2 regions of the Paenibacillus sp. SRL342 genome follow, and region 1 is predicted to be linked to the other one. Evidence: riboswitches for the same ligand, from Rfam matches in the RefSeq annotation. Region 1 holds a riboswitch; the other holds the start of a gene.
The links. Region 1 has a riboswitch for glycine ahead of sdaAB (L-serine ammonia-lyase, iron-sulfur-dependent subunit beta). Riboswitches for the same ligand answer to the same signal wherever they lie in the genome.
Positions count from the first base shown of each region.

Region 2: another riboswitch for glycine. It lies ahead of gcvT (glycine cleavage system aminomethyltransferase GcvT); the one in region 1 lies ahead of sdaAB (L-serine ammonia-lyase, iron-sulfur-dependent subunit beta).

Region 1 is NZ_OZ481790.1:531,726-535,139, forward strand. It holds gene AC4E8D_RS02555 (beta strand repeat-containing protein) at 1-599, shown strand, start outside; glycine riboswitch at 734-858, shown strand; glycine riboswitch at 863-998, shown strand; gene sdaAB (L-serine ammonia-lyase, iron-sulfur-dependent subunit beta) at 1,138-1,827, shown strand; gene sdaAA (L-serine ammonia-lyase, iron-sulfur-dependent, subunit alpha) at 1,817-2,794, shown strand; gene AC4E8D_RS02570 (alpha-glycosidase) at 2,976-3,414, opposite strand, start outside.
Region 2 is NZ_OZ481790.1:5,477,523-5,480,936, reverse strand. It holds gene gcvPA (aminomethyl-transferring glycine dehydrogenase subunit GcvPA) at 1-587, opposite strand, end outside; gene gcvT (glycine cleavage system aminomethyltransferase GcvT) at 584-1,720, opposite strand; glycine riboswitch at 1,937-2,037, opposite strand; glycine riboswitch at 2,041-2,163, opposite strand; gene gcvH (glycine cleavage system protein GcvH) at 2,508-2,900, shown strand; gene AC4E8D_RS24130 (PTS mannitol transporter subunit IIBC) at 3,320-3,414, shown strand, end outside.

The sequences.
Region 1 (3,414 bases):
GGGTCACTGGTGTTACAGGTGCAACCGGATTGACAGGAACAACAGGAGTGACTGGTGTTACAGGCGCAACGGGAGTAACAGGAGCGACCGGAGCTACTGGTGCTACAGGTGCCACAGGTGCTACGGGAACGACTGGAGCTACTGGGGTAACTGGTGCGACAGGAGCAACGGGTGCTACGGGATCAACTGCAGCTTCGGCTCCGGCAGACTCTTCCTTGTTTGCTGATAGCCAGACCGCGGCGTTGGGTCTTTCATTAGTAGCTGAAACGACGATTCAGACACTTAATGTACCTGTAGTAGCAGGCCAACGGGTGAAAATAGATAATAGTACGCAAGTGGCTGTAGTTGTAGGTTCGAACTGGAACGTTGCGTATAACATTAATCTGAGGCGAAACGGAGTGTTGATTAATCAATTGCAGATCTCCAGAACAGGGAATGCTTCCGGCACATTAAGGTTTCTTTCCTCCAACACTTACGTGGATACTGCCCCGGCTACAACGACTAACGCATACACGATAAGCATCCAATTTACAACCACTACAAGCGTCACTAGTGCCTCAGCGGAAGTGAGAAATATTAATGCTATTCGCTTCAGCTAAAATAGACATCGAACTTATGATAATTACACGTCACTTTTGTTGACATATATGATATTGTGCATTACTCTATGGGTATACTTGATCAAAAATTTAGATATATACCCATTCGAATCGAATTAAAATAATACAGCGGATGATAACGAGCGGGAGAGATCTGGGTTAGCTGAGCACAATGGCTAGTGTCCAGGCACCGAAGGAGCAAGCTGCTGCGCACCCGATGCAGTCGTTAATCTCTCAGGTAAATGTACCATCGTTGGACGCAACTCTGGAGAGTGCGCGAACTGCGCCACCCAAGGGGTATATGATCAGTCTGCCCGGTGACTTTGTCTGTAATTGCAGGCAGTGCACCTTGTCGTGAGACACTACTGATCGTGAAACTCTCAGGTATCGAGGACAGAGAGAGGGCCTAAGGCCTTCTTCTGTCCTTTTTTGATGTCATCATACCCTAAATAAGGGTCATTGTGGATGGAACTCCTGGATCGAAATGACGAATACATTTTACAAAATTGAATCATGATTAATAATGGAGGGTTACAAGGTGCGATTTAAAGATGTTTTCTCAATTATTGGTCCGTCGATGACGGGGCCTTCAAGTTCACATACAGCTGGTGCAGCAAGGTTAGGAAGAATTGCTCGTCAGTGGCTGGGATGTACGCCAGATCGTGCCCGGTTGACGTTATACGGTTCATTCGCTGATACGTATCAGGGGCACGGAACAGACCTGGCACTGATCGGCGGTCTGCTGGACTATGTCACAGACGATCCGCGTATCCCGGATGCGGAGCGATACGCAGAGGAAGCGGGCATGGAGGTTGAGTTTTATACAAGTGGCCTGCCTGCTCCTCATCCAAATACGGTCAAAATTGAGTTGTGGCATGGAGAACGTGCCTGCTCCTTAATCGGTGCATCCATTGGTGGTGGCAGTGTATCAGTGCATTCGATGAATGATTTTCGTGTTCAGATTAGTGGTGAGTTCCCAACACTGGTTCTGCGGCATGCGGATAAAGCGGGCGTACTCGCGTCAGTGACGTCCACGATCAGTTCATCCGGGGTTAACATCGGGTATATGCAGGTGGACCGGAAAGCCCGTGATGGCGAAGCACTCACCGCGATGGAAATGGATGGTGTGCCTAATCCTGATATGCTCAAGCGTCTAAAGGAGCTCGACCATGTGCTGGACATTCGTGTTATCGATTTGAAGAGAGGAGTTGATTCGGATGCGGTTTAAACATTTGCACGAACTGAATACGATCTGTACAGCAGAATCCAAAACCATCGCTCAGCTGATGATCGAGGAGCAGGTTCAGGAGACCAATACACCGGAAGCGGATGTTGTGAAGCAGATGTCTGAATATTATCAGGTGATGAAGGAAGCGGTACGCAAAGGGTTAACGGAAGATACTACATCACGCAGTGGGTTAACGGGTGGAGACGGTAAAAAAATGGCCGAGTACATTCGCAAGGGTGAGACTTGTTCAGGAGATGCTTCCGCACTTGCCATGGCGTATGCCCTGTGTGTATCTGAAGTGAATGCCTCCATGGGCCGGATTGTGGCAACACCAACAGCCGGTTCCTGTGGTATTATCCCGGGTGTGTTTATCAGTTCACAGGAGCGATTTGGCTGGACGGATGAACATTTGGTGAACGGGTTGTTCTGTGCGGGAGCAATTGGTTATGTTATTGCCAACAATTCATTTATCTCCGGGGCCCAAGGTGGCTGCCAGGCGGAAGTGGGTTCCGCTATCGGCATGGCTGCGGGTGCCATGGTTGAACTGCGTGGAGGTACACCGGAACAGGTCGTTCATGCCGTTGGTTTGGCGTTAAAAAATACACTGGGCCTTATCTGCGATCCGGTCGCAGGCCTTGTTGAAATCCCGTGCATCGTCCGTAATGGACTGGGTGCAGTCACGGCGCTGGCTGCGGCTGACATGGCCCTGGCCGGAGTGCGTAGTGCTATTCCATCAGATGAAGTCATCGACGTTATGCTGGAAGTAGGCAGTGCGATGCCGAGCCGCCATCGGGAGACAGCCCAGGGCGGGTTGGCCCAGACGCCAACCGGCCGCAAAATGATGCAAAAGCTGGCTAAACCAAAGGCAAAGCGTGCAGAGCCTGAGCCGGAGTCGAAGCCAGCAGATTCTGACACAACTACAAGTGGGGCGGACAATGCTCAAGTGGACAAGGATACTCAGGTTTAAGCTGAACCGGGACCACCTATATATAAATCAGTGACATTATTATGTATAACGGCGAATACAAAAATACAAAAACAAGCGTCCGCGAACCCGAATCCGGGTTATGCAGGACGCTTGTTTTATGCTGCAGATGAAGCGAAGATAGGCTACTTAGATGTGGCTCAGACGTATGTGTATTATAACTCTAGTCCTGGCTCACAGCCGTACTTAATACGGCATATCCATACGCGGGCAGTTCAATGGAGAGTACGCCATCTTCCTTGGCGGTACGATGGTTTCCGCCGAATAACTCGGTCCATTCCTCGTCACCGGCCTCCAGCTCGACAATAGCCGTCTCTTCTGATCGATTGAACAGAACCAGAATTCGTTCCTCCTTACTTTGCCGCTCCAATACCAGTTGGCTGCCATCGGGACGAGCCTGCAGAAAACGAACGGTGCCTTCTGCACGCAGGGCAGGATGAGCATGACGCAAGGAGATCAGTTTCTGATAAAAGTCGAACAACTCTCGGTCCTGCTTCGCTTCATCCCATTCCATGCATTTACGGCAGCCCGGATCATGTTCACCGTCCATGCCAATCTCGTCTCCGTAATAGATGCATGGCGCACCCATGTAACTGAACTGG
Region 2 (3,414 bases), 2.3 Mb from region 1:
CAATCAGTGACGCCATCCTTATAACCAATCTCGACAATCTCCAGACGGAGTCCGTGCGCATATGCCTGCAATACCTGACGGGCTTCCGGATGAACGGTACGGGATACGATGAGCTGTTTGCGACGAGTTGCTGCTGCGGCGAGATTACCGGCTTCCGCAAAAGCTGTTGCGCCGTCATACATGCTGGCATTGGCTACAGCCATACCGGTTAATTCACAGATGTAGGATTGAAATTCGAAAATGGCCTGTAGTTCACCTTGGCTGATCTCAGGCTGATAAGGTGTGTAGGCAGTGTAAAACTCGGAACGGGAAATGACATGATTGATGACGGAAGGAACATAATGATCATATATGCCAGCGCCGAGGAAGCTGGCGTGTGTTTCGAAATTGGCGTTGGCGCCGGCTTGTTTGGACATGTGACGTGTCAGCGCATATTCATCAAGTTTGGAGGATACGGGCAGCTCGCCCTGATAACGAATCTCCTGCGGAATGTCCTGAAACAGATCCTCCAGCGTACCCACACCAATGGTTGCGAGCATGGCGTTCTGATCTTGCTCAGTCATGGGAATGTAACGGTGCTTGCTCATGCTTGATCAGCTCCTTGAGTAGGTGTCTTCGACGTACGTGTCCGTTTATGAAAAGGGGTCTTCACGACCTCGGCTTTTAATTTCTTGCCGCGAATCTCAATCTCAAGCGGGGTTCCCAGCGCAGCGTATTTGCTGTCGATGAGGGCAAGCCCCAGATTACGCTTCAATGTAGGTGATTGCGTGCCTGTTGTCACTTCACCGATCTGTACGCCTTCGGCGTAAATCGGATAGTGGGGGCGGGGAATACCGCGCTCCAACACTTCGATGCCGACCAGTTTGCGGGCGGGCCCGTCAGTTTTTTGCTGTAACAAGGCTTCGTGTCCGATAAAAGGTCCGGCATTCAGCTTCACAAACATACCTACGCCAGCTTCGAGTGGAGAGATAGTTGCCGACAATTCCTGTCCATACAGAGGGAGCTTTGCTTCAAAGCGCAGTGTATCCCGAGCACCGAGGCCTGTGGGTACAAGTCCGTGACCTTCACCGGCTTGCATTAACCCATTCCAGACCACAGCGGCCTGATCTGCAGGAACATATAGCTCAAAGCCATCTTCACCGGTATAACCGGTACGGGACAACAGTAATTTTACTCCACATACTTCAGCATCCTGCACAAAACGAAACGGTTCAATCGAGCTTACATCCGTATCTGTAACTTTTCCGATAATGTCTACAGCCAGTGGACCTTGCAAGGCGAGTAGCGCCGTCTGCTCCGAATCGTTGGTCATGCTTACGCCGGGAATCAAGTGCTCTTGCAGCCACGCCCAATCCTTGTCGATGTTGGAGGCGTTAACCACAAGCATATAATGCTGATCTTCCAGCTTATACACGAGCAGATCATCCACCACACCGCCATCTGGATAACACATCAGGGTGTACTGGGCTTGATCGGGAACCAGCGTGGTCACATCATTGGTCATCATTTGTTGCAAAAACGCTTCAGCCTGCTCACCCTGTACCGTGAATTCGCCCATATGGGATACATCGAACAGTCCCGCGCGCTCGCGTACCGCTTCATGTTCTTTCTGGATTCCGCTAAATTGTACCGGAAGCTCCCAGCCTCCAAAATCAATGCACCGTACGCCTTCGTATTGCTGATACAGTGGGAAGAGTGGTGTTCTAAGCAAATCGGACATCAAATCACCTCGTCATGGGCCGTGAGCCGGCCGGATATACAATCGTGGATCAATGAACCAGGGTATTTTTAAATTTCCAGCTAGATAATTTCATCACATAAGTATGGTAAGGCAGCTATGGCAGCGCCGTTCTACATCCTGTTTTTCGTTTTTTGGGAAAAAGGAAAAGGACAGGCCAAAGAATCGGCATGCCAAGTAGCACGCTGTATTCTAAGGCTCTGTCCCTTGTACCTGAGAGTTACCCCGCTGCGTTGTGCAGCAGGTTTCCCCTTGGGTGATCATAACGCCCGCACAGGGCGAATAGATGCTCTCCAGAGTTGCGTCCCGTAAAAGTCCTTTTGCCTGAGAGATTCACCTCCGCTTATCGGTGGTTTACTCCTTCGGCGTTACCTCATGTACATCCCGAATCGGGTGTCACGGGTAATCTCTCCCTTTACATTCATCCGCGGGTATTACATAGTCCAATAAACATATTTACTCTTTTCATTAAAACGTGAATCCACTACCGATGTCAAGAACGATATCATAGATAACAATTTAAAACCGAATATTTAATCTGTTTTCTATGTTATTGTTCGTGTATTTATAAAGAGTGCGCTTACTATTCTAATATTCACCAGTATATGAAGAAAGAGTGTAATCCGGTTACAGGATTTAGAGGTGTTCAGTAAATAAATTGTGAGGTATATTGACATTTGATTCATAAATATCATACGCTATGTTCTGGGAAAAAGGTTAAGGTCAAAGAACGCATGCACTCATTTAATGAAAAGCGAGGCGGATATCGATGAGCGAATTGAAAAGTGATTTCCTGTACAGTGAAGAGCATGAATGGGTGCAAACCGTAGGGGAGGATACTGTACGTATTGGCATTACCGAGTTCGCACAGCATCAGCTGGGTGACATTGTGTTTGTGGAACTGCCTGACCTTGAAACCAATGTAAAAGCAGAAGATAGCATTGGAACGATCGAATCGGTCAAAACGGTTTCGGACTTGTTCTCTCCCGTCACAGGTTCAATTATTGCAGTTAATGATTCGTTGCAGGATTCCCCTGAACTTGTGAACAGCTCTCCTTACGAGGAAGGCTGGATGATTGAGATTCGTGTTGAGGGAGATCTGACAGCAGCATTGTCTACATTGATGAATGCAGACGCGTATCGGAAACATACGGAAGAATAGTTTTAACGAACTTGTACTTATTAACATATATTTTATAACCAAATGATATGAGCTTCATATTGTTTCGACCTGTGTGAGCCTGATGCTTGCACGGGTTTTTTGTGCTTTCCAAGAATGGTTTTGAATGTGGATTGAAGCAGATTGTGGATGTAAATCACCTGATTGGACCAAGCTATAGGTTAGAAAATGATTCTGGAAATGATAAAAGTCATAGGCGGAAAAAGCCTTGTGTATCAAGGGGTTGAGTCATTATGCATCGATTAAAACGATTACATAACCTAATGTTGTCATCATTGTTCATGACGAAAGTACGCTTTCATTTCATTGAACAGGAGAGCATTCTCGCTTAGGATTACAACAGGGGAGAAATGATACCCCTTTCATAAATCATAATCACTTGATCCAAGGAGGATAATACAATGAGTAATTTGGACCAATCGTCCAATTCCAAAGGTGGGCTACGGGTAGGGGTTCAGCGCTTCGGCCGATTCCTGAGTGGTATGGTCATGCCGAA